3 regions of the Marinomonas sp. NPDC078689 genome follow, and region 1 is predicted to be linked to each of the others. Evidence: predicted binding sites of a transcription regulator. Region 1 holds the regulator's gene; each other region holds the start of a gene.
What was found. The regulator FNR, encoded in region 1, switches genes on or off when oxygen is low (the NO sensors DNR and NnrR bind a similar motif). The targets are predictions, from matches to a motif close to TTGATNTANATCAA.

Region 2: ACIGBN_RS09375 (YdcH family protein) is a predicted target of FNR. The motif match lies at 2,626-2,639, and genes of this name have one in related genera.
Region 3: ACIGBN_RS09475 (cytochrome ubiquinol oxidase subunit I) is a predicted target of FNR. The motif match lies at 1,973-1,986, and genes of this name have one in related genera.

What each region holds. Positions count from the first base shown of each region.
Region 1 covers NZ_JBITUJ010000003.1:148,122-158,648, reverse strand. Annotated here, with positions in the region: gene ACIGBN_RS06945 (MaoC family dehydratase) at 1-63, shown strand, start outside; gene ACIGBN_RS06940 (hypothetical protein) at 340-645, shown strand; gene ACIGBN_RS06935 (CBS domain-containing protein) at 686-1,279, shown strand; gene tusA (sulfurtransferase TusA) at 1,383-1,619, opposite strand; gene ACIGBN_RS06925 (alpha/beta family hydrolase) at 1,672-2,268, opposite strand; gene hemN (oxygen-independent coproporphyrinogen III oxidase) at 2,452-3,822, shown strand; gene fnr (fumarate/nitrate reduction transcriptional regulator Fnr) at 3,847-4,608, shown strand; gene ACIGBN_RS06910 (adenine phosphoribosyltransferase) at 4,635-5,177, shown strand; gene ACIGBN_RS06905 (YfaZ family outer membrane protein) at 5,269-5,835, opposite strand; gene ttcA (tRNA 2-thiocytidine(32) synthetase TtcA) at 5,847-6,683, opposite strand; gene ACIGBN_RS06895 (SprT family zinc-dependent metalloprotease) at 6,792-7,319, opposite strand; gene ACIGBN_RS06890 (RecQ family ATP-dependent DNA helicase) at 7,306-9,075, opposite strand; gene ACIGBN_RS06885 (YecA family protein) at 9,170-9,820, shown strand; gene ACIGBN_RS06880 (SpoIIE family protein phosphatase) at 9,876-10,527, opposite strand, start outside.
Region 2 covers NZ_JBITUJ010000004.1:197,570-208,096, reverse strand. Annotated here, with positions in the region: gene ACIGBN_RS09380 (TonB-dependent siderophore receptor) at 1-2,107, opposite strand, end outside; gene ACIGBN_RS09375 (YdcH family protein) at 2,305-2,568, opposite strand; gene ACIGBN_RS09370 (DUF748 domain-containing protein) at 2,900-6,148, opposite strand; gene ACIGBN_RS09365 (YbaN family protein) at 6,185-6,568, opposite strand; gene rnt (ribonuclease T) at 6,744-7,412, opposite strand; gene ACIGBN_RS09355 (OmpA family protein) at 7,507-8,394, shown strand; gene ACIGBN_RS09350 (argininosuccinate synthase) at 8,605-9,834, shown strand; gene ACIGBN_RS09345 (ribokinase) at 10,078-10,527, shown strand, end outside.
Region 3 covers NZ_JBITUJ010000004.1:228,386-238,912, forward strand. Annotated here, with positions in the region: gene cydB (cytochrome d ubiquinol oxidase subunit II) at 1-183, opposite strand, end outside; gene ACIGBN_RS09475 (cytochrome ubiquinol oxidase subunit I) at 185-1,762, opposite strand; gene ACIGBN_RS09480 (TetR/AcrR family transcriptional regulator) at 2,058-2,642, opposite strand; gene ACIGBN_RS09485 (carboxymuconolactone decarboxylase family protein) at 2,787-3,338, shown strand; gene ACIGBN_RS09490 (LuxR C-terminal-related transcriptional regulator) at 3,708-4,304, shown strand; gene ACIGBN_RS09495 (hypothetical protein) at 4,407-5,258, opposite strand; gene ACIGBN_RS09500 (fimbria/pilus outer membrane usher protein) at 5,248-7,641, opposite strand; gene ACIGBN_RS09505 (hypothetical protein) at 7,658-8,365, opposite strand; gene ACIGBN_RS09510 (fimbria/pilus periplasmic chaperone) at 8,383-9,081, opposite strand; gene ACIGBN_RS09515 (hypothetical protein) at 9,137-9,616, opposite strand; gene ACIGBN_RS09520 (hypothetical protein) at 9,661-10,131, opposite strand.

The DNA.
Region 1 (10,527 bases):
GAATGCGAAGGCAAAGCCGTAGTAACAGGCGAAGCCATTGTTATGGTACCTGCGGGCGAATAGTTAAGCGCTTATCGTTCCTTTAATATAAAGCACAGATTTTCTGTGCTTTTTTATTTAAAGACGGCGCAAGCGGTTCTTATATATGTAGCGCCCTCACACATCACTTACTAATGCTTTAAAACTGGTCTGCAAAGGTCCCTGTTTCGTCCTTATAGTGAACGAGATCCCAAAAAAAGATATTGGATAGTGTAAATACGCGACATGTATCAAAAAACGCTGGATTTATTTCCGGAGAAGAATATATTTAATGATATAAATCATGAGTTAAGGCGTTTTATGAACTTCCATCTACTTATCATTCTTGTCGTTATCGCATCGTCTTTGTTGAGCCTGTCTCAACGCGCGAACGCACAAGAAGAAAGTAAACAGCGCTGGGTGCCAGCGACTGGGCAGATATGCTGTGAAGCCGCCATTCCTGATTTAGATGTTGACCCAATAGATGACAGCTATGTCGCATTATACCTTTCATTAGTAGTGCCGACTAAAAAAGACAACAAGCTGTTTTCATTTTACCGTCATCCTATTAGCACATCACCTTCTGATAGAATCAAACCAAGGGCCCCTCCTGTTTTCTTGATATAACTCACCAATTTACTTTTTTATCTATTTTTGGAGAACTATCATGAAAACACTTACTTATGTTTCTACTAAAGACGTTAATGCATTAACTTGGCCTGTAACCATCGAGAATATCAACCTATATTCTCCTGCATTAAGCGTATTCACAGATTTTAAAACCGCGGCGCCTCGTGTTATTGAGTCTAGTACTCGTGCTGACGAATTGGTTCGCTTAATGAGAAAAGAGCACGTTCGCATGAAAGTAGTGGTAGACGCCAACAACGCATTTGTCGGTGTGGTAGGGTTAGAAGACCTGTCTGAAGAAGCTTTCATCAAGCAAGTCGCAAAAGGTTTTACTCGCTCTGAACTTTTGGTTGCTGACCTAATGCGTCCAAAAGAAACGCTATTGGCGCTGTCTTACAACTCATTGAAAAATGCCGACATTGAATCATTGTTGTACAGCCAAAAAACCAATGAGCTACAGCACCTTCTTGTTATTGATGAGAACAACAAAACGATTCGTGGATTGATTTCTTCAAGCGACATTGCGCGCCAATTAAAATTGGACATCGATGTTACCTTTTCAAGTTTCCGCAATATTTATAAAATCGCTTTATTGGGTGAAGTACACGCGCCAAGCAAATTGCAGGTAGCCTAACCCTAATAGACACCCTGAAAACCTAAAAAGCTCATGCCACGATTCAGAGGCATGAGCTTTTTTTGGGGTTAAATCCTTGCTATCAAGACAGACTTTTTAAGCCCTATTGGCTTGCTTTCTTTTGAATCCAATAAAAGTAAGTATCACCCTCTTGCACTTGCTCAAGCAAAGTATGACCTAAAAAGTTACAGAACTTAGGGATATCTCGAGTTGTTGAAGGGTCTGTTGCAATCACTTTTAAAATGTTTTTTTCTGCCAATTTGCGCATCTCGACATGCAGCATCATCACAGGTTCAGGGCATAACAACCCAGTAGCGTCCAATTCAGCTTGGTGTTCCATTATCGACTCACTCTTTGTCGTTGTTTATGGGGCGCATTATAAAACGCACTGGCTAGTAGTCCAATCCATGACGCGCTAACCAGGCCTCAATAGACGCCGAAATATTATCAATAACCTCATCTGTGCTTAGTTTCTGCTTTTTTAATGTTTTGAAATCATGATCGGCTCCCTCAAACCATTGAACTTCAACCTTCTCATTAAGTGTTTGCTCATTGACCCACTCAGGCTTGCCAAAAGGGTCTCTTGTGCCCTGTATGATTAAACAAGGCACACTCACCGCATCCAAAAAGGCCAACCTGTGTTTTTCAGGCTTTCCTGGCGGATGAAAGGGAAACCCCAAACAGACAATCGCTTTAACATTTTCTTGCTCTGAAAGCTGGGTGGCCACTCGCCCCCCCATCGACTTACCCGCCACAATCAGGGCTTTCTCAGTGTCAATTTGCGCGGCAAATTCAGGCACTAAACTGACGAATTTAGAAGGAGGACGCCTTTTTCCGGTCCGTTCTTGCTCTTTCATATAATCAAATGTAACAGGGACCACTGGTCTTGCGTGTTGCTGGGTCAAAGTATCGGCAAAAGCGCGCAAAAAGTCGCTCGATTGATGGCCCGCACCAGCCCCGTGCGCCAAATAGAGAGGAAGTTTTAACATATAAATCAGGCACCAAAATAAAAAAGTCATTAGAGCAGATTCCCAAGCTCCTTTGAAGAGGCGGATAGACAAGCCTTGCATAGGATTTCGTACACTTACTAGAAGCAAGTTTTGATCTATATCATGAAGCCACCCTGAGGCTAAGAGTAAACTTCGCATTAGAAAATTTAATAGGAAGACACCATGCTTTGGGATCAATCGCTTATCACCAAATACAACTTATCTGGGCCCCGCTATACCTCTTACCCAACAGCACCACAATTTGATAATGCCATCAGTAAAATTGCTTTAATTGACAAAATGCTAGTGCCAAATCAAGGCCCTATCAGTTTGTACTTTCACATCCCTTTTTGCGCGCATCTTTGTTATTACTGCGCTTGTAATAAGGTGGTTACCAAGCAGTATGATAAAGGCGCTGAGTACGTAGAATTACTCGAAGAGGAAATGCGTTTACGGAGCCTGATGATTGATCAACATAGACCTGTTACCCAGTTGCACTTTGGCGGCGGGACTCCAACGTTTCTTTCTGAGCAGCATCTAGAGCAATTATTTGCCGCGATAAATCAACAATTCACCCTAGTGCAAGATGGCAGCCAAGATTACAGCATCGAAATTGACCCACGAGAAATCACCTCGTCAAAAATGCAATTACTGGTAAAAAATGGCATTAACCGTATCAGTATTGGCGTGCAAGATTTCGATCAAGAAGTACAGCTTGCTATTCACAGAGTGCAGCCAATTAAAATGGTCAGCGACTTGGTTGAAGACGCCAGAAAGCTGGGCATTTCTTCGATCAACTTTGATCTTATTTATGGCTTGCCAAAGCAAACAATTGCAGGCTTTAAAGAGACATTAGAGAAAGTAATTGAGTTAAACCCAGACCGAATTTCCGTCTTTAACTACGCTCATCTACCGGATCGATTTCGCTCACAGCGCCGAATACTAGACCAAGACTTGCCGTCTCCAGAATTAAAATTAAACTTATTAAAGCTGTCCATTGAGACATTAACTGAGGCGGGTTATGAATACATTGGCATGGATCATTTTGCCAAGCCAAACGACAGTTTGAAAGTGGCGCAAGAAAAAGGCCAATTACAGCGTAATTTCCAAGGCTACACCACCCACGCAGAAACCGATTTGATTGCATTTGGTGTGTCGGCCATTAGCCACTTAAAAGGCGTATACATTCAAAACCACACGGATTTATCGCTTTATCAAAACAGCATTGAAAATGGTCAGTTGGCCATTATGAAAGGCTATATAAGTCATCAAGATGACCGTATTCGTCATCAAGTTATTATGACTTTAATTAGCCAATTTGAATTGCGTAGCGAGTCTATTGAGAAAGCCTTTTCAATTCAATTTGACCAGTATTTTTCCCAAGAATTAGAACAATTAGAACAACTGGAAAAAGATGGAATTGTTGAAATCGATCACCTTAAGGAACATACTCATATTAGGGTAACAGAGCGAGGACGCCTTTTGATTCGTTGCGTGTGCATGGTGTTTGATCAGTATCTAGACAGCGCTATCAAATACTCTAAAGTTATATAATAAATTACAGTCAGGGAAACATTTATGTCAATCTCAACCGCACCATCAAGATTTAACAGTAAACTTACTTCGCAATGTCAGAACTGTAGTCTAAGTGCATTATGTCTGCCTATTGCTTTGGCTGATGAAGATATAAATAGACTGGATCAGATCATTGAAAGGAAGCGCCCTCTTAAAAAAGGTGAGATTCTATTTCATCAAGGACAAGCGTTTGATTCAGTGTTTGCAGTTCGTACTGGGACACTAAAAACATTTAACATCACGGCTTCTGGTGAAGAGCAAATCACAGGGTTCTATTGCCCAAGTGAGCTGGTTGGCTTGAGTGGCATTGATAACAATAGCTACCCGATTACAGCGAAAGCGCTGGAAACCACGACTGTGTGTGAAATTCCGTTTAGCCACCTTGAGAACCTAACATCGCAAATCCCTTCTCTGAAACATCAATTGTTTAGGGTGATGAGCCGAAAAATCAGCGATGACCAACAAATGATGGTCTTACTGGGTAAAAAGAATGCCGACGAAAAAGTCGCCTCTTTCTTATTGAACCTTTCCAACCGCTTTAAAAAGCGCGGTTATTCAGCCACTTCATTTAGATTGGCCATGTCTCGCGGCGAAGTAGGTAACTATTTAGGCTTGGCGGTTGAAACGGTTAGCCGAGTGATGACTCGTTTTCAGAAAAATGAGCTGATCGAGGTAGACGGCAAAGAGATTTCAATCATCAACCTGAGCGAGATGCAAAAGTTGGTAGGGATAGCGGACGATTGTGCTAGAATAGCCGATATTTGATTCACAAATTAAGGCTCTTTCCCTTTATGCTTTACGACGATTTTTACGTTAAGTCATTAATTCGCACTGTTGAAGACTGGCCAAAAGCTGGCATCAGTTTCCGCGATATCACTCCTATCTTTAGCGACCCGAAAGGCATGCGCATGGTGGTGGATGCTTACGTGCATCGCTATATCGCAAGCGATATCACACACATTGCCTGTATTGATGCTCGAGGCTTTTTGATTGCAGCTGTATTAGCTTATGAACTGCAAAAGCCACTTATTTTGATTCGAAAAAAAGGTAAGCTACCGGGCAAAACCATTTCTCAGAGCTATGATTTGGAATACGGTTCAGCAGAGCTTGAGATTCAAGAAAACGCGGTTAAAGAAGGCGATCATGTGTTGCTGTTTGATGATTTGATTGCAACCGGTGGCACCCTATTTGCTGCCATTGAACTGCTTACTAGCCAAGGAGCAGAAATCAAAGAAGTCGCCGCTATTATTGATCTGCCTGATCTTGGGGGCAGCCAAAAGTTACGCGATAATGAGATCCCTATTTTCAGTCTTTGCGCATTTGCAGGCGAGTAATACACACTTCTGCCCCTAATTAGCAGGGGCAGCAGAAACAAAAAAGGTGGTCAATATGACCACCTTTTTTTATGCTTAACCCAGTCTATTCTTAGAATGCGACGGAAGCACCAACGCTAAGACCATCGCTTGTTTCGCGACGCTCATCATTGGTATAAACAGACACTGTGCTGCCGTAGCCAATGTAAACACGTGTGTTTTGAGTGGTCATGTATTCACCACGAACGTCATAAGTGTACATGTGATCCAAACGAGACACAGACAAGACTTCAGGAGAGTAATACGCTGAGCCATAAACGCTTAAGCGATTTGCCATTGGGAAGGTGTAACGGTACCAACCACCCAATGCTGCAGCAACCGCCACATCATCGTTTCTGCCATTCAGGTTGTTATCCAGCGCATACACACGAACCCCAAGACCAATCTGCAATGGGCCGCTGGTGTCTGTGTCTTGAATGTTTAAGCCAACATAAGCTGAAGAAGTGTCATCATCAGAATCGTGCGTGCCGCCAGCCGTCAAGGCGAAAGGCCCCATGTCTAGGCTCACATCAGCTTTAGCTAAATCATTGGTTAAGCTCACGCCTGCGTTAGACGCCAACACCATGGATGAACTTAAAATACCCGCTGTTAGCAGTAAGGCCTTATTCGTTAGATTCATTTCCATTAATCCTATATTGAGATGATGTTTAACTTGTTGAAAGCATCTTCTGATTGCTTTAATTCTTTAAAGTCGAATAACTCAGTATCAGCAAGGTGAGAAGGAACGACATTCTGCATTGCTGTAAACATAATATCCGTACGACCTGGGTACTCTTTATCCCATTGCTGAAGCATATCTTTTACCACTTGTCTTTGCAGGTTCTGCTGGGAACCACACAAATTACAAGGAATAATTGGGTAAGACTTTGCGGTAGCAAAGGCTTCGATGTCCTTCTCTTTGCAATAAGCCAAAGGACGAATAACCACATGCTTGCCATCATCGCTAAGCAACTTTGGTGGCATTGATTTTAACTTACCACCAAAAAACATATTTAAAAAGAGGGTTTCTAAGATGTCATCTCTGTGGTGACCCAGGGCAATCTTAGTGGCGCCAATTTCTTCTGCAAATCCGTACAGGGAACCTCGTCTTAAACGTGAGCATAAGCCGCATGTGGTCTTTCCTTCAGGAACAATTTCTTTAACGATACTGTAGGTATCGCGTTCCAATATATGGAAATCCACCCCTTGCTCTTCTAAATAAGCCGGTAAAATATGCTCAGGAAAGCCGGGTTGCTTTTGGTCTAAATTGACCGCAACGAGTTCGAAATTAATCGGTGCACTGGCTTGTAAATTACGAAGAATTTCAAGCATTGTGTATGAGTCTTTACCGCCAGACAAACACACCATTACCTTATCACCCTCTTCAATCATATTGAAGTCTGCGATGGCCTGACCTGTTTGTCTGCGTAAGCGTTTTTGGAGCTTGTTAAGCTCGGCTTTTTCTTTGGGTTTGCTAGTAAAATCCATGATCCACACGTGTATAAAACGAAATGCGACTATCTTACTATACAGTCCTCCCAGTCGCATTAAAAAACATCTGCTCTTACCCCATGGAGGTCACAAACCTCTCATTAATTATTCTTTCAAGAAATAAAGTGGAGAGCGACACAGCTTGCAAATGTATTCGGTGCCCTTCTTCGCTCGGTTATGACGATGGGCTGTGAAAGTATGGATTTGGCACTGGCATTGATAGCGGAAGGCTTTTTTTGGTAAGGGAACCTCAAAGTTATGGGTTCGGTTTGGCTCAAGATGAAACACCTTTTTCATCACAGCTTGCCACTCTTTACCATGGGGGCGAACTTCATGACCATAAATTTGGTAAACAATGATATGCGCGACTTCATGGGGTACCACTGTCTCCAGAAAAAGCGCGGTATTTTGCTGCAGCATAAAAAGGTTAAAGCGCACCTCATTTTTATGCAGATGCGCGGTACCAGCAGCCCGCCCTCTCTGCTTTAAATTACAGCTTGGCGGGTCAAAATGTTTACCAAAGAAAACATCCGCTTGCTGCATACACAAGGTCACTTTGTGCTGAATTTGTGCCGCCAGTGACGCGCTATCGTCTAGATCAAGAGGGGGTTGCTGTTGCCTACTCGCAAGCATAATCCTGTTCCTTTCTCTCTTCGATGTCATGCAGCAATGGCAGCAATGATGCTGCGAAAGCCGCCACAGACTCTTTTGACAAACCCGTTAGCCGACTTAGTGAAGCAATAGAATTAGGTTTGTGTTGGTAAACCTTTCTCAGCTGATTGTCGCTTAATATGTCACTGCCTTGGGATAGCTTCCAACTCTTTAACTTATGCCAAGTGGCCGTTTCTTTAATGCTCTCTTCGCTGTCTAATGTTGGGTAATACTTCTCTTGTGCCAACAAAATTTGTGCTTGTGATTTCAATACGCTGCGGGCTTTTTCTTTTAGGTGAACACAAAACACCTGAGCTTGATGAACCTCGATATAATTGAAGGCAATTAAATGACGAATCACCGCTTTCCATTGCGCCTCATTAAGTTCCTTACCTTTGCCAAATAATGACAGTCGCTCCCCCTGTATCGCACTCACACCTTTAGTTCTTTTCCCTAATAATACCTGTATCAGCACAGAAAAAGGGCGAATCCCTTTGGTGTGATAAATTAATGACAGCAATTTCTGACTGGCGACCGTGGTGTTTTGTTCTGACGAAGGATGCAAGCAGCGATCACAATGACCACAGTTATCAGACGCCTCGCCAAAATGATTGAGCAAGTTTTTACGGCGACAGCCTCGACCTTCAATGACTTTGAAAAACGCACTCAGTCGTGCCGATTTATCCCCATCTTCGTGATCCTGAAAGGCGCTAAATTGCTGAGCATTAAGCATGTCTTGTAAGCCGTAAAGCAACAAGGCTTTGGCGGGCTTGCCATCGCGCCCTGCGCGGCCTATTTCTTGAAAGTAAGCCTCGGGGCTGTCTGGTAAATCCACATGCACGACAAATCGAATATAAGCAATATCAATGCCCATTCCATAAGCGGTGGTGGCCACCATGATCAATCCCTTTTCCGTCGAGAATCGTTTATGGCTAAGCTGTCTGTCCCTGTCGCTCATAGCCGCATGATACGCCAAGCTTGGCAAACCAAGTTGATTTAACCAGTTTGCGAGTTGTTCTGTTTTCTTGCGGGAACGACAATAAATGATGCCACTTTCACCTGCCATTTCATTGTGCAGAAAATACAGGACTTGTAGCTTGGATTTTCTTTTCTGAGCAATTTGAATTTCGATGTTTTTTCGGTCAAAGCTGCCCTTTAACACTAGGCTATTGGTCATTTCTAACGAGGTTTGAATAACCCGAATGGTTGCCTCATCGACCGTACCGGTTAACGCAATAATAGGCACATCAGGAAAACGCTGTCTAAGCTGTCCAAGTTGCCCATATTCTGGTCTAAAGGAGCCACCCCACTGCGTAATACAATGGGCTTCATCAATGGCAAACAGAGAAATAGACATACTGTCTAGGAAGCTCATAACAGAGGGTTGTACGAGCTTTTCAGGGGATAAGAACAAGAGGTCAATGTGGTTATTACGCAATGCCCAAACCAGATCATCGTGTTCACTAGGCTGCAAATTGGCATTCAGGAAATGGGCATTGATGCCTTTTTCTCTCAGCTCTTCGACTTGTTGTGACATCAAGGCAATTAAAGGACTAATAATAATCCCAACCCCTTCTCTGATAAGTCCAGCAGATTGATACACTAATGACTTGCCGCCGCCAGTCGGTGCAGCAAGCAAAACATCTTGGCCTAAGCACAGCGCATCAATAGCTTCTTCCTGTAACGGACGATACTGAAGGTAGCCTAATTTTGAAAGAATGGTGTTCTTTTGAATCATTCGTGAATTATCTCTTAACCATGGGGATTGTGCATCGATTTTTAGCGCCCTTTTCGCTAAAATCGCAGACTTATTTAGTATTAGGAATTGTAAAATGGCACACCAACCTCTTGATGATCTTGAGTTAGACACACTAGAAGCGTTTTTGGAGTCAGATCGGGTTCATGAAGAATGTCAGAACTTCGTTATGGCGCACGGTTTTTTAACCGCATTAGCAATCTGTCCTTTTACTATTTCTGAAGAACAGTGGCTTCCTGTTATTTTTGAAGACACTCCGGACTTCGAAACAGAAAAGCAACAGAAACAGATACTGCAACTGCTTAGTCGCTTGTCACTAGACATCCAGAAAGAGCTTGAATCAGAAGATGAATTCGTCATTCCTTGCGAAATTGAAATGGGGTCATCCGCCGAAGAGCTAAGTGAGCTGCAAGAATGGGCTACAGGCTTTATGGAAGGCGTTTTCATGACCGAACAACATTGGTTTGAGTCAGAAAAAGAAGAAGTCATTGCTGAGCTTTTATTGCCGATTATGGTCGCTTCAGATCTTTTTGATGACGAAGAAGTTGTGCAGATTCGTCAGAGCGAAAAACTCACACAATCTTGCATCGAACAAATTCCAGACGTAGTAACCGATCTTTTCCTTGTCCTACGAACAGAGCCAGAAAAACAGCGCGCGCCGGCAAAATCAAAACACGCTGGTAACAAACAAAATGGCAATAAAAACAAGAAAAACAAAAAGCGCTAACCCTGTCTAATAAGGTAAGCACCCTCTAAAAGCGGCCACATCTAAGGCCGCTTTTTTATACCTTTCGAATGGCGACCAAGGTAATGTCATCAAGCTGTTCAGATTTCCCTTGAAAGGCTGCCAAATGCGCCTCCATGGTTTCCTGCGCTTTCGCCAAATCTTGATCCGCATAAGACGATACCACCAAAGCCTCCATGGCGTTTGAGCCTAACATCTCATGATCGGCGTTCTTTAACTCAACAATGCCATCAGAAGCGATCACCAAGGTATCCAATTCATCGATATGAGCGATTTCTATGCTCGTTTCAAATTCATTGACACCAAGAATCCCTAAAGGCATGTGAGAAGACGCTATGTAGTCGACAGAATTATCAGCGCGGCGAATATAACCATTAGGCATACCCCCTCCCCAATATTCAATCACTCCAGACGGTCTTATTAAAATAATATAGGCGGCGCAAAACATGTAATCCGGCAAAATATTTAACAGAATTCTGTTCAGCTGAATAGCAAGATCCGCCAGACCAACATGGTGGTCAACACCGTCAAAAAACGCTTGCGCAACCGGCAATGCGCCAATAGAAGCAGACAAACCGTGACCGGTAAAATCCCCAACAAACACAACTCTCGCGCCGTCTGATCGCGTACAGGCTAAGGCTAAATCACCGTTAAAATTGGTGGCGGATAGGCGCGTAATGGCCAATTTT
Region 2 (10,527 bases), on a different contig from region 1:
CGCCGACGTAGGAACCAATGGTTTCGGTGAAGCCACTGACGGCGTATTTTTTATCAAATAAGTTCTTGATGTTGGCTTGGAACTTCCAGTCTTCCCATACGGTTTGCCAAGACGCATCGTAAACGGTGTAGGATTTGACGGTTTGATTGTCGCGGTTTTTTTGAGTGCTGACGTAATCCGCGCCAAAACCAATGGAAGAGGTTATGCTCGGGAAGTCATATCGAGTCCATACCCCAAGCTGATGGTGCGGCATGTTGGCTTCGTAACGATAGGCGTCGTCTGTATCGGTCACTTTGACGTCGTTATAGGCGTAACTGATGTTGGCCAGCCAGCGCTTGGTAATGTCGATTAAAGCATCGGCTTCAAAACCTTGGCTGCGGATTTTACCAATGGCAATGTTGTAATCATCGTCATCAGGGTCTTCTGCAAGCATGTTTTTGCGCTCAATATGGTACACCGCAAGATTCAGGTTTAAGCGGTTGTTAAACAAGTAAGTGCGCACACCAAGTTCGTATTGCTGGCTTTCTTCTGGGTCAAATAAGCTGCCGTCTTCAGAAGTTTGTTGATCAGAAGCGCTTTGTGGTGAAAAGCCCGTTGAATAAGACACATAAGGTTTTAGGTAACGGTTCAGATCGTAGGTCGCACCAAAGCGAGTGGAATACCCCACATCGTTATAAGACGCTTCCGTATCTCCTTTGTGATCGGTGTAATCTTCTTGCATGTAATCAAGGCGACCGCTACCCAATAAGCTCAGTTTATCCGTGACTTTCCACTGGTCTTGAATAAAGGCGCCTACCTGATTCAACTCTGTGGTTTGGTCTTTCGACAAGCTCATGGTGTAGTCACTCACGTCGTCGTCGTAAACAGGGTTCGTTAGGCTAAGGTTTGAGACGCCAGCACTTTCTCCTGTGGCTTTATAATAGACATAATCTTCTTTGTTGTAGTAGTAATCTGCGCCCGTTACCAAGGTGTGTTTGCCCAATTCGGAAACAAAGTACGAGGAGACATTCAGCCCTTTATTGTTCCAAACTTGATCGCGGTATTCTCGGGTAGCGGTATCCGCAACGCCATCAGAATCTGTATCCGATAAGCTTTTTAGCTCATGATAATTTTGTGTTTCTGTGTTTTCGAAATAACGTATGCTGGTGTGATTGCTTAACCAGCTATTGATTTCATGGTCTAAGGTTGCTTGGAAAACATCGGCTTTTAATTCCTGATAATCCGAAGGCTCATTGTTATTCCATGAGGTGTCTGCTAGGAAGTTACCGTCGTCATCGGTAGGAATACCGCGTAAACGGGCACCATCGATATGTTGATAGATATGGGTATATTGTAGTGTGAGGGTCGAATCTTCATCGAGGTCCCAGGCGTAGCCAAGGTCAATGTTTTCGTTTTCTTCTTCGACATTATTGCGGTAAGAGTTTTCTCCACTTGAGTAAATGCCGACACGATAACGTTGTGAACCCGACTCATTGGCTGGGCCTGACGACTCAACGCTGCCGCTTAAGAAGTCTTTGTTACCAGCGCTCACCTCGAGTGTATTTTTCTGCTCATAAGTCGGTTTTTTGGTCACGTAGTTAATTGTGCCGCCGGAATCCCCTGCGCCATATAGAGCGCCAGAAGGGCCTTTTAACACCTGAACTTCTTGGATGGTGAACAGTTGAGGGATAGAAAACCCTTTATAAGGGTCGCCTTTCATGCCATCGTAGAGTACTTCGTCTTGGGCAAAGCCACGCATGGTGACCGTTGAAAAATTGTTATAGGAGACGCCTGAGATAGAGCGATAAAGATCACTAATTTGGTTGGCTGCTTGGTCTTCGATCAGCTCTTTGGGCAACACTTGAATGGATTGCGGGGTTTCATCAATGGGCGTGCTGGTGCGAGTGCCTAGTGTTGATTCGTCTTCTTTGTAAAGCGACAGAGCGCGCCCTTTGACTGCGAGAGCATCTAGTTCAATTGGCGCTGAGTCGTTTGTTGTGGATGTGACTTCAACTTGTTCTGACCGATCCGTGGTGTGGTCTTCTACATTAGAGTCTGCGATAACGCCGGCGGAAAAGACAAGCGCTCCATATGCTTGCATCATCGTTAGCGTGGTTTTCAAATTCATAGCTGGGCCAAGGGTAAGTAAGTAAGACGCGCATAATAGTGTTTTTGATAATCATTTTCAATTGAGTTTTTTCTGAAAGTTTACACTTTTTTGCGGATGTCTTCTTTTTTGGCCAAAAAAGGCAATGTGTTGGTCAACATCATTGCCTTGTGTGTCATTGAACGTTTTGTTGGTCAGTTGCCTGACAATAATGCACGCTAAGCGGACGCCGTCTTTTGTTCGGTGACGGTTTTAAGGTAATTTACGATTGTGTCTTTAAGCTGAAGGCGGCGTTTTTTAAACTCCTCTTCTTCGGCGGTGCTAGTAAGGACAATTTCTTTTTCCATTTTTTCAACTTCTTCCGTGATGAAGTTGTACTCATCAAACAGCTTCTTAAAATGCGCATCGGTCATTTTAAGGTGATGAATGTCTTCTTTAAACTCTGGTAATTCATTGACCAGTGTGTGGTTTTCGATCGGCATAATATTCTCCTTATGTATTTCTTATTACTAGATTACGTGAGAGAGCCAAGGAAGCGCTTGATGTGTGTCAAACTTTGTCTGTCTAGCTTGCTGCCATGCCGATGGCTCGAGCATTTAAATCCTTGTATTCAGACTCGCATTAAGATGACGTCTTGTTCGTGCGAGCCATACACTAAGGTATGAGGGAGTATGGGCGTAAATCAATAGCGTGAAGATTTGCTGCGAAGGGTTTTAGTATTTGGCGCTGAGTTTTACCGAATGTTGACGGCTTAGATCATAAAAAAGGCCAATTCATTATAATGAATTGGCCTTTAACGCGTGCTTTTTGTCGTTAGAAGTTGAGCTCAATACGCGGTTGGCTTTTTTTCGAGAAGTCCAATTCTGGCGAGCAAATAAACAAGCGTGCAGAGTCAATATCCTGCGACACCAAGTAATCCTTTAAGTGGTTTGCTCTTTCTTCTGCAATAAGGTTGGCTTGGTGCCTTGCTTGGTCGTCAATGGTTGCTGGTGGTTGCTCAAGGCCTAGATCCACATAGCTGGCAATACCACAAATCTTCAGTTCACTTTGCTTTTTGTCTTTGAGCAGGGCGACCAATTGTTTTAAGAAGACGTCTTGTTGGTCTTCGATAGTGGTTTCTTTTGCTTGGTAGATCAATGGTTTCACACGTATTTTTAGCAATTGATCACTGGCGAATTGCGCCACTGTGATGACGTTGGCGTAAGGCACAAAGGTTTGCAGCAGGTAGCTGCTTGAAGCTTGGAATAAGGCTTTTTTCACTGGTATAAAGAGGAAGTCGCTCCAGCCAAAAGAAGGGCTATCAATGTTGCCTGATAAAGGAATATCTAGGTCGATGTTGTTATTGCTGTCTTTGAGAGCGCCGACCGCTATGTTCAAAGGAATCACCCCAGCCTTAATGGCGGAGCCGCTTTCGTAGGTGCCACCAAGGTCAAATTGTTTTAACACCAGATGGCTCTTACCACTTAGCTCGCCTTGTTGTGAGTCCAACTTCAAATCTAGGTTCAGTTGCCCAGAATCAATTTGATACCCCAATACGTTCGCTATATAAGGGGAATAGGGAGGCAATTCGGCTTGGGATACTGTTAACTCGCTTTGCATGGTTAGCTCATCGGCCAGAGGCCAAATTGTTAGGTCGCCGTTGAGTTTGGTGTATTTGCCATTTTTCACTTCAAGGGCAAGTGTTGTCGCTTGTTTTTTGTCTTTTGTATTGAGGTTTCTAAGCGATAACTTGGTGATCTCGAGTGTGCGCTTTAGTGGCGGTTTGACGCCATTGTCCTCCAAATGAACGCTAGAGGTGCCCGTAAGGTCAAAAGCACCGAGAATCACGTAGTAAGGCGCCTTGAAAGCAGGATCTTGGGCTGCGCCAGGCGTTTTCTCAAGTGTGTTGTTCGCGTCTTTTTCTTTTGGTGCTGAGGTTTTCGGCACAGTGGCATCAGGCGGTGTTTGCTGGTTAGCATCAATAAAGACTAGGTTGCTGATACGGCGTTCTTTGTCCATCAGCACATTACTGACTAGATTTTTAGTGAGCACGCTTTTTATCTGAGCGCCATCTTGATTGGCGTTGACTTGGTTTACTTCTAGATGGCTTAACGTTGCCAGTGGCGGCTGCTTTTTACCTTTATTGATAGGCTCAGAGACCACCAAGTTGTTAATAATAAACTGCTGCAAAGTAGCGGCGAAATCATTGCCTTGCTGTGTGATATCTAAATTAGTCAGATTAGCACTGTCCCACGCTGCCGCGCGCTTTTCAGGGGTGAGTTGGCTGTCCATGGCGTTACTTAGCAGGTTGATGCCTGTGCCGGTTAGGTTCGGCGCTTTGTCACCGTCTAAGTCTATATTAAGCTGTTTTGCCGTCAGTTGCGTGTTGCCTAAGGTCGAGTGAATGGTGTCCTTTTTGGCAACATCTAGGTGGCCAATGGCTAAGTCAAATTGGCTGTTTTGGATGGCAATGCTTTGTTTGTTTTGGGTCGCAGTGAGCGAATTGCTCCAATTGAGCGTCTGATATGCCAGCTTATTGTCCGCCTGTTGTGCGGCTAATCCGCTACTTGACACCTTGCTGTTGAGCGCTAAAGACACCTGTTCGTCTGATGTTTGTTTTGCGCTGAGATTCGACAGCTCAATGCCGGTATGGTCGTTGTCGAGCAGTAACGAGGTTAACGCGAGCGATAGGCCCGTGACAGAGAAATCACTTTTCGGGGTGCTGGCGGTGATGCCTTCTGCTGTTTTGTTGATTTCAAACGGCAGCGCTAAAGACGCACTCTTGATCGCGGCGGTTTGTTCTTCAGGTAGTTGTGCGTTGAGATCACTGAGTTTGATTAACAAATGGCTGGTTAACTGAAGGGTTGTGGCGTCATCTTGGGCTTGAGCAACCAAGTCATCCAGGGTGAGTTGAAGCTTGCCAACTTGTGCTTGATTGCCATCTTGTTGGATGTTGACGCCTTGTAGGCGAATGTCTGTCTGCTGGCTTTTTAGATCGTTGATGTTTTGTTGGCGCTTAAGGGTCAGTGCGGAGCTTAGATCCAAGCTTTGATATTCTGTGCTGTTCTCGTCTTGAGTAAACGCACTGTCTTGGCTAGACAGGGTTACCTTCCCCGATGCGGAGATGGCGTTGTCTGTGTTGTAAGTCGCAGAGACATCAGCAAGGTCCAGTGTCGTGTTTTTGGTGCTGACGGACATCTTGTCTTGAAGCGGCAGTGCAAGGTCATCCGCACGGATAGTCAGTGTCGATTTATGCAACGAAAAAGAGGACGATTGGGCGTTGGAAAGAATCGACAGCGCCAGTTTTCCGTCCAATGAAATCACACCGCTGCCTTGCTGATAAGGCGCAGGTACAAAGTGCGCAAAGTCTTTCAGAGGGAGACGGTTCTTACCCAGTGTTAGATCCACTGTCGCAGTATTCGGGTTGTAGTCGAAGCGACTGCTCAGTCTAAACTGCGCGCTATTGAGTAACGCGTTGAGTTCTAGTTTACCTTGCCAATCAAGCCCTTGTCCGGCGAGGTCGTCAATGGCCACATTGTTAATGGTGAGTGTGTCTTTTGTTGGGCTGCTTTGCTCAGCTAATTGACGTGTTAGATGCACGGCGCTGTTGGTAAAGCGAAAACGTGGCACATTGATTGACCATGGGGATGCCTTGTCGGTGTCTTCTTCTTTTGCCTTCTCTGTTGTCTCTTCTGGTGTTGTTTGCTGATATTGAGATAGATCGATACCGGCCACAAACCATTGATCTTTTTGTTGTTTTATATCGAGGATAAGGCCATCAATGTCGGCGTCGGTGACATGGATGTTTTTGGTAAACAAGGGGAAAACTTCAATGCCAACAGACAGCTTATTCAGGGCCAGTGTCTGTTGTTCACCCGCCATCACGTTAAGTTCTTTTAAGGTGATCTTAGGTGGAAAGAAGTCTACCGACAGGCTAGACACACTGGCTTCTTCACCTTGTTCTGCAAAGTATTTGACCAGGTAGTGCTTGCCGATGATTGGCGTCAGCAGCCAGGTGACAAAAATAACAATGAATAGGCTGATGCTTGGAATGATAAGATAATTACGCCAAGGTTTTTTCATAGTATTTTGCCTGTTTACCCGCGGTTATGTTGTGTTTTAGGTGGATTTCTCTGGGTCTGGTCGTGTTGGCATACGCAGCAGATAGATGCTCACAGCCAACCCTATAATGATTAAACAAAGCGTTGCCCAGAACCGTCCTACAATAATGATAGATATTGTCATGCCAAGCCACATAAATAGTATGGCTCGGTTTCTCGTGCGTTTGGGGATGCCATCGGAAGACTGCCAATCACGAAGTATTGGGCCGAAGTATTTGTGCTCAATCAGCCAAGTATGAAAACGCTCAGAGGATTTTGAAAAGCACCATGCGGCAAGCAGCACGAGAGGGGTGGTGGGTAACAAAGGAAGAAAAATCCCTATGATGCCAGTGATGAGCGAAAACCAGCCTAAAATAATGAAAAAAATTCGTTTTCCTTGCATATCATCGCCCATGATTGTGCGTCACGTTGAAAATTATTCTAACGTTGCTTTGGCTGCTAATGCTAGTCGCTTTGCACTTTACTGACTAGACGTAACAAATTGTTGAGGTAAAGCCGTCAAACGGGGTCGGCTGAGCCAGGATCCCGATTGACGCTTAAAGAAAAGATATTTTGCGTTATTTGCCCGCGTTAAAAATCGCCTCCATGGACTCTTCCATTTCAGGCTCAACGAGGGGCCAACCGCCTAAACGTTTCAAGCGATTTACCATTTCACAAAATAATTCTGCGGTTTTTTCCGTGTCGTATTTTGCTGAATGCGCTTCTGCATTACTGAACGGAATCGCCGCCGCTTCACAGGCTTTTGCCAACACGGTTTGACCGAATACCAAGCCGGCTAGGCTGGCAGTGTCAAAACTGGAGAAGGGGTGGAATGGGTTGCGCTTTATGTCCGCACGTTCAATGGCCGCATTTAAAAAGCCATGATCGAAAGCAGCGTTGTGACCCACTAGAATAGCGCGTTTACAACCAACCGATTTTAATTCTTTGCGTACTTTAGTGAAGATTTGCGTGATAGCATCACTTTCTTCAATGTGCGCTCTTTCTGGATCAAATGGGTCTATACCGGTAAAATCCAAGGCGGCTTTTTCTAGGTTTGCGCCTTCAAAAGGTTTGACCAGAAACTCCAAGGTTTCGTGAATAAAAAGGTCGCCATTTTCATCCATTCTGAGGATGCTCGCGGCGATTTCTAGTAATGCATCGGTTTTTTGATTAAAGCCTGCGGTTTCTACGTCGATAACAATCGGTAGGAAGCCGCGGAATCGATCTTTGATTTCATGGTTTGACAAAAGAAGGTCCTTAATTCTGCCACTTGCTCAGGAATGACTAGGTAGATAGGATCGGATGATAACACAATTGATAATGCTTGAACGAGATCTCTAAATGGGAATTACCCAACAACTGATAATTCGTAGTTTTTTTGTCTTAGGGACTCTTTTGCCTGTTAGTCAGGCGAGTGCATTGACCCATTACCAGTCGGATATAACGGATTCAAAGTGGCTTTTATCAGGGAATATTTTTTCCTGCAGTTTGACGCATCCGGTGCCTAACTATGGGGAAGGGCATTTTATCAAAGAAGCCGGTGAGCCGATGAAGTTTGTGCTCAAGCCAGAAAATGAAAAGCTAGGTCCAGGTCAGGTCTATATTATTTCTCAAGCTCCTAACTGGTCGCCTGGTATCAAGCCAGAGACGCTCGATATATTGCCTTACCCAGGTTATGGTCTAACGGTGGAAGTCGGAGGACGCGTTGCAGAAAAAATGCTCACCAGCTTGGATCGAGGGCGACAGCCTGCGGTGGCTGGTACTGCTTGGGAAAATCGACGGGAAACCGTTGAGGTGAGTTTATCGAATATTAATTTTGCGCCTGCTTATAATGAATTTCGCCGTTGTTTGTCGTCCTTGTTGCCGGTGAATTATGATCAAATTGCGCGAACGGCGGCCTTGTTTCCGATTGGTCATGCGGACTTAACCGAGGGTACAAAGCGACGTTTAGATTTGGTGGCGCTGTATGTGTCCAATGACCCAACAGTGCAATACATTTATATTGACGGTCACTCGGATAATATAGGATCGCGTCGTGATAACCGTGAGCTGTCCAAGGAAAGAGCCGAAAAGGTCACCGCCTATTTGCTGAAAAAAGGCGTGCCCGTGGATAAGATCATTTCACGTTATCATGGGGATCGTTATCCTGCAGTAAGCAACAATTCGGCTAAAGGTCGGGACCGAAATCGACGTGTCACAATTCGTTTAGAAAAAATCAATGACAGCTAAGAGCAAGGCTTGACGCTAGCCACAATCCGTATAAATACCAGAAAGCCCCTGTAATCATGCAATTATCCTCATGGTTAGGGGCTTTTTGCTTGCTATGAAAGGGGCGAAATCTTAAACTAAACGCCCCTTTTTTTAATTTATTTGCGCCGCCATGTACTGGGTTTAAAGTATTGGTGTGGGAGCGCGATCTCGTTGAGGAGAATAGAGATAATGTCTGACGTGAAGAAGGTAGTGCTTGCCTATTCTGGCGGCCTGGATACTTCCGTAATCGTGAAGTGGCTTCAAGAAGAGTATAATTGTGAAGTGGTTACCTTTACCGCTGATTTGGGTCAGGGTGAAGAAGTTGAACCAGCTCGCGCGAAAGCTCAAGCGTTGGGTATTAAGGAAATCTACATCGAAGATTTACGCGAAGAGTTTGTCCGCGACTTCGTATTCCCAATGTTCCGCGCTAACACTATTTATGAAGGCGAATACCTACTAGGTACGTCTATCGCTCGTCCTTTGATTGCGAAACGTTTGATCGAAATCGCAAACGAAACCGGTGCTGATGCCATTTCACACGGCGCAACCGGTAAAGGTAACGACCAAGTACGTTTTGAGTTGGGTGCTTACGCGCTAAAACCAGGCGTTAAAGTGATCGCTCCTTGGCGTGAATGGGATCTTACGTCCCGTGAAACCTTGATGGCGTACTGTGAAAAACACAAAATCCCAGTTGATTTCTCAACTAAGAAGAAAAAATCACCTTACTCTATGGATGCCAACTTACTGCACATCTCTTTTGAAGGTGACCAGTTAGAAGATCCGTGGACTGAGCCAGAAGACGACATGTGGCGTTGGTCTGTGTCTCCAGAAGACGCGCCAAACGAAGCGACATACATCGAAATCGGTTACGAAAAAGGCGACCCAGTTTCTATTAACGGTGAAGCCATGTCACCAGCGACTATCTTGGAAACATTGAACAAGATTGGTGGCGCGAATGGTATTGGCCGTGTTGATATCGTAGAAAACCGTTTTGTTGGTATGAAAGCGCGTGGTTGTTACGAAACACCTGGCGGCACCATCATGATGAAGGCGCATCGCGCGATTGAATCTATCACCTTGGATCGTGAAGCGATGCATTTGAAAGATGAGATGATGCCGCGTTACGCAAAAATCATCTACAACGGTTTTTGGTGGTCAGAAGAGCGTCGTATGATGCAAGCCTTGATCGATACATCACAAGAGCACGTTAGCGGTACTGTTCGTCTTAAGCTTTACAAAGGCAACATTACAGTGGTTGGTCGTCAATCTCCAAACAGCTTGTTCGATAGCTCTATTGCGACTTTCGAAGACGATGCGGGTGCTTACGATCAAAAAGACGCAGCAGGCTTCATCAAATTGAATGCTTTGCGCATGCGCATTGCCGCTCAAAAAGGCCGTGGCTTTTTAGATAAAAAGTAACAGCGTCCTTTTTCTAAAAAACGCCTCATTTTTAACCAGATGAGGCGTTTTTTTTATCTTTTCATCGAAGTTTTTACAATCGGTCAGATATTTTTCTATTTGAATAAACGAAAAAAAATGTTTTGATTAACGATTGGTTTTTCATGCTGTCGTTTTCATTCTGCATCGATAGCGAGTGTATTCTTGAGTGCGTTGTCGCCGCTAAGTATGGGGTGTGGGCGTTATCTTAAAAGAAGAGTAATTATGACAATTTATAACTTTGGTTCGATTAATTTAGATCACCTTTATCAGGTGGATCATTTCGTGCGTCCTGGTGAAACCATGGCATCGAAAAGCTATCAGTGTTTATTGGGTGGAAAAGGTGCGAACCAATCCGTCGCTTTGGCCAAAGCAGGAGCAGAGGTAAAGCACGTAGGGGCGATACATCACAGTGATCAAGCGGTATTGGATCAATTGTCTGTCTTGGGTGTGGACACCAAGCTCATTGCGACACTGGATGTTCCTACCGGCCACGCCATTATTCAGTTAAATGCAGAAGCAGAAAACGCCATCATACTGTTTCAAGGTGCTAACCACGCATTGACGTCAGAGCAGGTTGATGACGTGCTAACCCAAGCCAACGCTGGAGATTGGGTGTTGTTGCAAAACGAAACCAATCAAATCGAATACACCATGAAGCAAGCGCAGGCTCAT
Region 3 (10,527 bases), on a different contig from region 1:
TACTTGGTTACCGTCCCAGTGAGGGGCCATGGAGTTAATCATCACGCGGCGTTCGCTGTCATCACGAGTGATAATATTGACCAAGCTACCCACGCCCATATCAAAACCGTCGGTGATGGCAAAGCCAATCAATAGCACTCCGACCAATACCCACCAGATTAATTTTAAGACATCATAATCCATGTTAAATCTCCTGCGATTTTATCTGAGCCGTTTCGTTTTCAAGTGCATAACGACCGGTGTGCAAGCTAGAAGGACCCTGTTTAGAGAAACGAATCATGAGATACATTTCTGCGATCAAGAAGGCGGTATAAAGTAACGTAATGCCGATAATAGTGGTCCAAAGCTCGCCTTCTGTTAAACCAGAAGCGGCTAAGTTCACAGGCAATATTTCACCAATCGCCCATGGCTGACGACCATATTCAGCAACCAACCAACCTGCTTCACATGCAATCCAAGGAACCGGCAAACTAAATAGAATCACTTTCAAGAACCAACGGTTCTGACCAATTCGACGGCGTGCGTTTTGGTAGAAAGCGGCGGCAAAAATCAGCAACATAAAGAAGCCAAGACCGACCATGATTCGGAAAGAGAAGAAGATAGGCGCCACATGCGGAATGCTGTATTCCACGGTTTGATCTATTTGAGCCGCCGTGACGTTGTTCATGTCGTCGGCAAAGGTTTTTACCAACAAGCCATAACCTAGGTCCCCTTTCACTTTTTCGAAATCGGCTTTCACTTGAGGATCTGTTGATCCATCACGCAATTTCTGAAGCAGCTGGTTCGCATAGATGCCGTTGATAATACGCTGACGGTTTTGCTCTTTAAGCTGATCAATACCAGTCACTTGTTTGTCCAGCGAGCGAGTGGCGATCAAGCCGAGGGCGCCGGGAATTTTAATCGCGTATTCGGTTTTTTCAATATCTTGATTCGGAAGACCGATCAAGGTGAAATCCGCAGGCGCTTGCTGTGTGTCCCATTCGGCTTCAATGGCGGCCATTTTCACTTTTTGAACATCGCCAATTTCATAACCAGACTCATCACCCAATAAGATTACACTTAATGTGGCGGCTAAACCGAAGGCTGAAGCAATAGCGAAAGAACGACGAGCAAAAGCCAGGTCACGACCTTTTAGCAAATAATAACTTGAGATCGCTAAGACAAACATCGCGCCAGTACAGTAACCCGCTGACACAGTGTGAACAAATTTCACCTGAGCCACTGGGTTAAATAACAAAGCACTAAAGTCGACCAATTCCATGCGCATGGTTTCATAATTGAATTCAGAGCCCACTGGGTTTTGCATCCAACCATTGGCAATCAAAATCCACAAGGCCGACATATTAGAGGCGAAAGCCACCAACCAAGTCACCGCCAAATGTTTGGCTTTACTCAAACGGTCCCAACCGAAAAAGAACAGCCCCACTAAAGTAGATTCTAGGAAGAAGGCCATTAACCCTTCTATCGCCAGCGGCGCACCAAAAATATCCCCGACATAATGGGAGAAATAAGACCAGTTGGTACCAAACTGGAACTCCATAGTAAGACCTGTCGACACGCCCAGGGCAAAGTTAATACCAAATAACTTACCCCAAAATTTCACCATGTCTTTATAAACTTGCTTGCCTGTGATGACGTAAACCGACTCCATAATGGCAAGAATAAAAGATAACCCGAGTGTTAAAGGAATAAACAAAAAGTGGTACAAAGCAGTTAGAGCAAACTGGAACCTCGATAAGTCCACTACCGTTTCATTGATCATAATGACTTCAACCCATTCACTTGATTGAGAAAAGACGTTCACAGGCACTTTTCTTTAAACTCAATGCTCTTGTTGTTTTACGTCCGCCGCCGCTCCAGCCATTGGAGCTAACTATAAGCGTGAATTATGAGTGAGCTTGTCTTTAGAAACATTGCGTTAGATCAAGAGAAAGACAGAGAAAACCATTCAATGGTGTTTGGACACTTTTTATAGACCTAGGTCAAATAACCGTAGGCCATGCGATAAGTTCGTGATTTGGTTGATTTTATAACAGCCTGTTGTGATGGTGGGTTCTTTAAAAAGGGTATTGAGTGAACATGTCCTCGATCATCTGATCAAGCGGCGCTTCTTGTCCGTAGGTTTTTGCGTATACTCGCAAACCAGAAATTTGGATTTGTATGTAACGGGCTAATTCTCTCGGTGTTTGGTTTTTTTTCACTTCACCTAATGCCTGAGCGTCTGCAATTAACAAAGCAAATTCTGTTTCTATTTGTTTGAGTGAATTTTTTGCTTCTTCTAATAACTCAGCATTGTCTTCGGTTAATTCAGCGACGGTTTTCGCCAACATACACATACCATTCGGCGCCTTGGTTTGTGAGTCAATCACCAGCATTTTGACAAAGCTTTGCAGCGCACTAATCGGCGATGAGGTTTCACGTCGGCAAGCATGTAAGGCCGCGATTCCCTGCTGCGTGTAACATTTCAACGCTTCTTTAAACAAGCCTTCTTTGCTACCAAAAGTCGCATAAATACTGCCTGGTCGCATATCAATTACATCCTGGAGGTTACGCATTGAGGTGGCATGAAACCCCTTTTCCCAATACAAATCAGTCGCTTTATTCACCACCTGATCGCGGTCAAACTTGGCATTTTTTCTCATTGTCACTCTTCTATAAAAAAACTTTTTGAACGATCGCTCAATTTTAACTTGAACGAACGTTCAAAACCACTTATTATTCGTTTTATTGAAAACAAGGCCGAACAATCAGCCACCAAAATCATCCATTGTTTAATAGGATATACCATGAGCGAATTTACCATCCATACTCTAGAAAGCGCACCAGAAGCGAGCAAAGAAGCCGTTGAGGCCTCTATAAAAGGCAATGGTTTTTTACCTGGTTTACACGGTGTAATGGCGGAAGCACCAGGGCTACTTGAAGGCTATCAGGTATTGCACAAATTGTTCACCGAGTCTTCTTTCAACGCAGAAGAACTGACCGTTGTTTGGCAAACCATTAACGTTGAACATGCTTGCCATTACTGTGTTCCTGCCCATACCGGCATTGCGCATATGATGAAGGTAGACCCAGCATTAACCGAAGCATTGCGTAATCAAGAAGCGATGCCGACAGAGAAATTACAAGTGCTGCATGAAACCACATTGGCGATGACTCGCAATCGTGGTTTTCTAACTCAAGAAGAAATAACACGCTTCTTTGAAGCGGGTTATGCTCAGCGTCAATTGCTGGAAATTGTTTTAGGTCTATCTCAAAAAGTAATGAGTAATTACACAAACCATCTAGCAGAAACGCCTGTTGATTCTGTCTTTGAACAGTTCGCTTGGCAGCCTAAATAAGCGACGTACTGCACGCCCAAAAAACGTGCTTTCTAGCGCAAAAACACAATGTACCTCCTAACCATTAGGGGGTATTTTTTTATCTTTTCTTTGTCATAAAAAAACCATTATTTAATTTGCTATTTTCGCTTTTCCTAACGCCATAAAATCACGATAAACACGACTTACCCCAGCACTGCCTTTTTAGGCCAATCACGGCATAAAGACTGCGCTTCAGCGCTATTTTACTGATTTGATTTTTCAATATAGAGTTGAAGAATTAATCGATTTTTTGGTACAAAAAACGGCGAGAAAAAGCGTAAATATGTGTCAAAGTGTGTGCAAAAAATGTACTATTATGTAAAGGTATTACATTGTAGGTAAAGTTCTATGAGCATTGAAGATTCAGCAAATAAGCACATCGAGTTTTTAAGCCAAAATAGCTACAGCCCACTACTGTATGTTGTGAATCACTATAATTTATTACTCATTAATTATAAGACGCTTAATGGCATAACAAATTACGAATTCATTAATCAGTTCATGCAAGAGCAAGATCACCAAGGACTCGTCATTTTTGATGTTCCTAAAGACGGTGATATCTTAGCGCTTAAAGAATGGCCTAATCTCAAAGGCATTTTTTATGACGATGCTGATGAAGCTTTGTTTCAAAAAGGTTTTGAAGCCATCAACAGTGGAGAGTTATGGTTTCCTAGAGCGGTAACGGATTGTTGGATGCGACAAATGCTTCACCATGAGCAACAAAGTATGTTGCGCTCTAATAACCTTACTCGTAAAGAAGTGAAAGTACTAAACCTGCTTTTCTCTGGTTTAGAATCCAGCGCTATTGCCGACAATCTTTTTATCAGTGAAGCGACCGTTCGGGTCCATCTGCACAAAATCTACCACAAAATTGAAGTGAAAAATAAACAACAAGCACGAGAATGGTGCAAACAAAATCTCAGTAAGTTTAACAACGAACCTTGATAAGGTTCCTGCCAATAACACAGAGTTCAACGGTTATTCCGCTATTTCCTCTGCTTTTCAGATCTCATTCCGTTGTCTATTTTAGAGTTCTATTTTATTTATCTAATAGTTAAGCGGTGTCACATGAAATCGAATCGTGTCACTGTATTCACCTGCCGCCTGCCTTTGAAATTCACCTAATTGCATGCCTAATCTCAATAAGAAAACCGTTTGTCCTTTATACGCAAAGGTTCTTTTTGATTCGCCTATTAAATTCACTCTGTCGCCGTCCAAGCTTAAAAAATAATCAATGGTGTATTTATTTTTATATAAGGAATGGATTAATCGGCCTCTATTTTCTGAGTTCACACTGAGTTGAACATCGGCGTTTGTGACCACTTTAAAGGTCGGCAACATATTGTACTCTTTGCCCGAAACGAGTTCGCCAAGGTTAATTACATTTGAGCTAGAGCTGTACCCAACGACAGACAAACTGGTTCTTGGTAGGATCGTTTCTTTAATTTCGAACTCTCGCTCATCCAATAAACTGTTATTTATGTCATAGAGTTTTAGCTCTAGTCGATCTGAATACTCTCCCGCTTTTACTGGCGTTCCGGCTCGAATCCGTAACTCAATGTCGGCAGAGGAGTCCACAAAATTCAAGCGGGTCACAGAGGAGCTAATCGTTTGCTGGATATCACTTTTAACATAATAAGGAATGGCCTGAAATTGGCCTTTCAGTTGGTTTTGATTGTTACTGGTGAGCACCATATACAATTGGCAGTCTTGTGTGTCACGAACACTAATATGCAAACGTTTTTTAGCATCATTGGGCTGCTGCGCATGATAATGTTCAAAATCATCGGACAAATGCTTAATAGTGCCAATTTTTGCGTTACAGTTTGCATAAGTCATTTGAGACAAACCTAAGAAAACAACACCCGCAATCCATAGAGATAGCTTTTTAGTGTACATAAATTTCTCCTTTCCTTTGCAGTTGCTCGCCTTTTTTCACATCAATTTTAAAGGAGGAGCTTTTAGCGTCTTTTAGGGTGACTTCGTAGAGGCAAGGCTTTAAACCTGTAATGGCAAATCGCCCAGACCTATTAGTAAAGAATGTGCTCTCTTTTTTATTGCTGTCCGTAGTACAAACCGCGGTACCTACTTGTAATGCCAATGGCTCTTTATTCTCATCTAATAAAGTGGCGATAACAGAGATATTGGCTTCAGTTCCCACCACAACCCCATAACCACTGCGGTAAGACGGATAGAAAGATAAGACACCTGAGCCAATGTCATAGCCTGGTGCTAAATCATTCACATCCACAGTAACGGATGAATAACTGTATGAGCTTAAGTCGTTGATTAAAATACTGTCAAAGTCCTTGTTACTCGCCCGATACTCATCGTCATAACTGCCTAATACGATGGTTTTATCCCCTAATGTTGGGTGCGCATCCACCACCGCAAAGCTGTCATCGATGGTTTTTCCGACCGCCCAATGGCCACCGGCAAATGCCACACTGGACGAAAGGCTTAAGCGGCTTTGATGCTGGGCGGATTGAGCATTAAGCTGGTCGTAATAACTGGCTTGGTCAAAGCTCGCGGTAAAACGGTTGCCGTTATACAGCGTCGTTAAGTCCAATGCGGCTTCGTTTTCATCGTTCTTTTCAATACCGGCTCGTACATTTAAAGCACCCACATACCTCTGGTCATTCTCTTGGCTAAATTCCAGACGCGTGCTATCTCGAGAAGACTGGTGGGATAATTTCACTTTTCTCTGACTCGACAGTTTATAACTCAAAGACAAGCTAACACTCCAATCATCTTCTCCTTGGTTTTCTTCCCATTGCCCCCCTACGCTGTAACGAAACTGCCCCTTTGCCAAGTCCTGAGAGAAGAGTACTGCAAACGATTTATTGAGCTCTTCTTGGTCATAATTTCTAGATAAGTTGGCGGATAAAGAGGTCTGGAAAGTGGGCGTAACAAAAAAACTGTAGTTGGCTAAAATCTGGTGTTCACTGTTCACAGTTGTATCATCTGTATCAGGTCGATAGCCTAACCGCCTAAAATATCGTGTGGCGTGCTCATAGCCCAAACTAAAGTCTTTGTGGGCTGGACTATTATCGGTAAAACTGCTGTATACCACTCGATAGGCTTGGCCATTTTCATCACTGCTACTAAAGGCATTTTCAAAGGCAATTTGCCCAATGGGCGAAGCGTAAATATTTTTAAGCCCCACCTGCTGCACAAATTCATCCGCTTGGGCATTGGCGCCTACCGTCCAATCCGTTGTCACACCATAGTCTAAATAACCACTGATAAAGGGTTCACTATATTGATACTCTAGCTGATCTTGCAGCTCGGCGGGCACGCCCACATGAAGCTCATATTCAAACTCCCCTTTCGCAAATAAATCCAACCCCGTTGTGACATCAAAATTCACATACGTCACCACACCCACATTGTCGGTAATGCGCAAAGTGATATCGTTACTGCCTTCATTAAGCGGGATATCATTTAAGGAATAAACGCCCGAAGCTAAATTCAATCGTCTGATAACTTGATCGTCTACCAGCACTTCAACTGACGATGGGCTGGTTAAGGTAAAACTTCTGGATGCACTGGGCTGAATAATACGATCTGATACCAATGAATAATCATGGGTAATCGACACCCCTAGCATGCGAGTTGAAGACTGAAAATAACTGCCAAAACTGTAATTATCACCAATCTCTATGCGGGCGCCATCTAGGGGTAAATCATGGACTAAGCGTGATCCAGTTCGCGTAATACTAGACTCACCAGCGGCACTGACTGAGCTGTATTCATTCTCGTTTTCTATTACCCAACCTTGCCAGTTCATCACCATTTCAGAGCGAATATCCAATTGTTCACTGATGGTTTCTTCCACCTCATCACGCTGGTACAAATAACTCGAATACAAGTTTAAATAACCACTGATGTCTGCAGGTTGATCACTTTTAGGTCTTGCGCTATCCGTTCTGACACTTAAGGTTTGAGGACGAATTAGCTCTAATGGTGCAGACATTTTTAAACTAAAGTCGCTTAAATCGAACGTGACGGAAAAACCTTGGGACTCCAATGATTGTTGCGAAATTAGTTCCCCATCTAACTCGCTTTTAAGCGAAGTTAATGCGCTTGGGTACAACATTTTCACAAGGCTGGGTTCTAACTCGCTCCATTTGAGCAATAACGCGTCTTCTGGTGTTACGCTTAATGTCAGCTGACCTATCGAGGTTTTATTCAACTCAGCCTCCACTCTCAAATCAATAGTTCGATTAGATGGGTTGATTTTCGCCATACTCAATGTCGAAAAAAAAACAATATTAGACATAAAAAAATTCGCATAACTATTCCATCAGCTCTAGTTTTACATTGTTTTTATTCTTTTTTATTAGATCTGACACAGGGATTTTTACGAACATAGCGCTCTTAGGCGGAAAAAAAACGTCGTAGCCCTGAGACTTTAATTCCTGTTTGGCAATGTGCTTTAACTCGACGCCATCTTCAACAATATCAATATCGTAATCACTTAATCGGCTCGCCCCAGCGCCTTTATTCATTACCTTAGCGATTAAGACGCCATTTTTTATATTAGATGGTCCTACGCTTATGTCTGGAGTAAGTACCGCTTGGTCAATATGAACAATCAAATTAACGTCCAATAGGATGGTTAACTTCGACTGTTTTTCTATCGGTAAATTCGCAATAGGCTGTTCAATCAAACTGACTTGATAAGTTTTATCGACAGAGGGGACATTCTTACCAACCCATCTAAATTGTATTCGTTGGCTTTTTCCTGCTTTTAAATACAAAGACGGCGGAAAAACCCATAACGGAGCATCATCCACAGGGATCAATTTAGGCTCGGTGGCACCAGTTGGATCAAAATCCACTTCATAAATTTGAATATCAAAAGCAATGTCTCTGGGTAGCTGGTTGTAAACCAAACTAAAGGGGGTTCTTACCGAATCATAAGGCGAAAAAGTAATGACCATGGGCGTTACTTCTACTGCATAAACTGGTGCTGTCACCAGGCTATACAGGAATAATGTCATTACAATTCGCCACAACATTATAAAGTCACTTCCAAATCACTATCAGAGGCATTAAATTGTGATGGCACTCTAACCAAAACGGTACTTTTTGAATTAGGGAGCATAATCTTCCCACTTAAAGACTGGCTAAGCTCCTTACCTTCTAAGACAAATTCTCCATCTTTATTATGTATCTTCCATTTCGATTGAGTCAGGCGAATAAATTTATTCCCTGTATTCTCTAAATCGACACTCCAAACCCCTTTAGAAACTTGCTTTTTCCCTTTAATAGAAACATTTGCCTCTGCATTGTCAGGAACCACATTTAATAGTGTATGAAAATTCATAGCCATAGTTACCCCAGAACTTGAAGAGGAATCTAACGACAAGGGTATTTGATTAATCGCAATTCGGTAAGCTTTAGAGGAGGACAATACAGGATCACCAATATAACGAACAATAATAGACTGACTCTTTCCAGGCTGAACAATACTGGTTATAGGGATAATTAAAAAATCTTCTCCATTTATTTTTAAGCTTTCTTTACCATTAGCATCTATCAACAAATCAAACGCTTCTATCTCAATAGTCAACGGATCTTTAGTACTATTATAAACCCGCATAGTTTGTTGAGATTGACTGCCAGATGGCTTTATTTCTGAGACCATCGGCCTAACTTCAAATGCAAATACTGAATAAGAAACAACGAACAAAAGAAAACTGATAATATATTTCATAATATTCTTCCTAATAAAAAAGGCAGTGATAGCACTGCCTTTTTTCATTTAAATATTAGTTAGCTGCAATTGTTAAGCTTAATTGATCAGTATAGAAACCTGAGAAAGTTGGATTACCTACAACAGTAAGTGTAACCGTTCCAGGAATGCCAGTAGCCAAGTCTGTAGAACCAGGCTCGCTTTGAGACATACTCAAATCATCAACACCAGTAGTTGCACTTAGGGTGAAGTTATATGGTAATGCAGTTAACGCCGCAGTATAGCCAACACCTGTTGCATCCAAGCCATCAACGGTTTGCATATGACCTTCTGAAGACGTTAATGTTACAGTCGCTCCATCATAATCATTACATTTGATTTTAAAGCCAAAAGTGCTTTGTTCACCGTCAATTAAGTCTGGGAAAGTAACAGAGGACTCGCTACCTGGCATGACTTTACAAACAGATGGTACATGACCACCCACTGCTACATCACTTGCGAATGCGACACCAGAAGTAAGGGCTGCGATTGCTGATAATACTATTAACTTTTTCATCTTGATATTCCTTATATAATATTTAATATCTAAAAATTAATGCTTTACCATACTCCACCGGATATTGCTGATGGGGTCATTTCTATGCGAATAACGTCCTGGTAATTCCCCGCATAAATCAAAGGGTCCACTAGTTTAAGCTGTAATGTCGCTATGCTTTTAAATAAAATCTCATTTACGTTAAACATCTTTGTGTTTTTTAGTTGATGCGCCAATACAGACGTACTGTAATTTGCATCCGCTATCGACAATGTCACGCTATAATCATTTATTTGAGTACCTTTCTGATGGCGCAAACCACCATTCTCAGATTGCATCGATACTCGCATGGGTGAATTACAATCAATCACCAGTTCTGTGCTAGCTAAACCATTATTAGAAAGAGACAAGTTATTGCTCTCTGCTGTAAAGCCACATTTTTCAGGAATATACCCAATTAATGTTAAACTTACGTCATCACTACTATAAGCATTGAAGGCGTAGGCAGATAATATAATTGCAATACTTTTTCTCATTTCCTTTACTTCCTTTTGCCAGCCTCGCTAACACCATTTGATCCTAGATAATAAAAATCTGTTTAGTACGTTTCTATTTGCTTACTTTCATATCGAATAAAGCCGTATCATTTAAATACACCAACATTTACAACTAAATATTTTCATAACTAAATAAATTAAGAGATAAACAAAAAATCAAGATTTCTGGCTTTTCTGATGCCATAACAAAGACTTACAAAAGGTCACAAAGAAGAACAAAATGTAAACATGAGGTAAACATAAAACCACATAGAGCAAGCACAACGTTTGAAAAAAAATTAAACAATCGGTTAATGTTTACAGATACCTTAATCACCTTATACACATCGTTACAGTTCCTTTACCATTAAAAACGCTTTTTTAGCCACTAAAAAA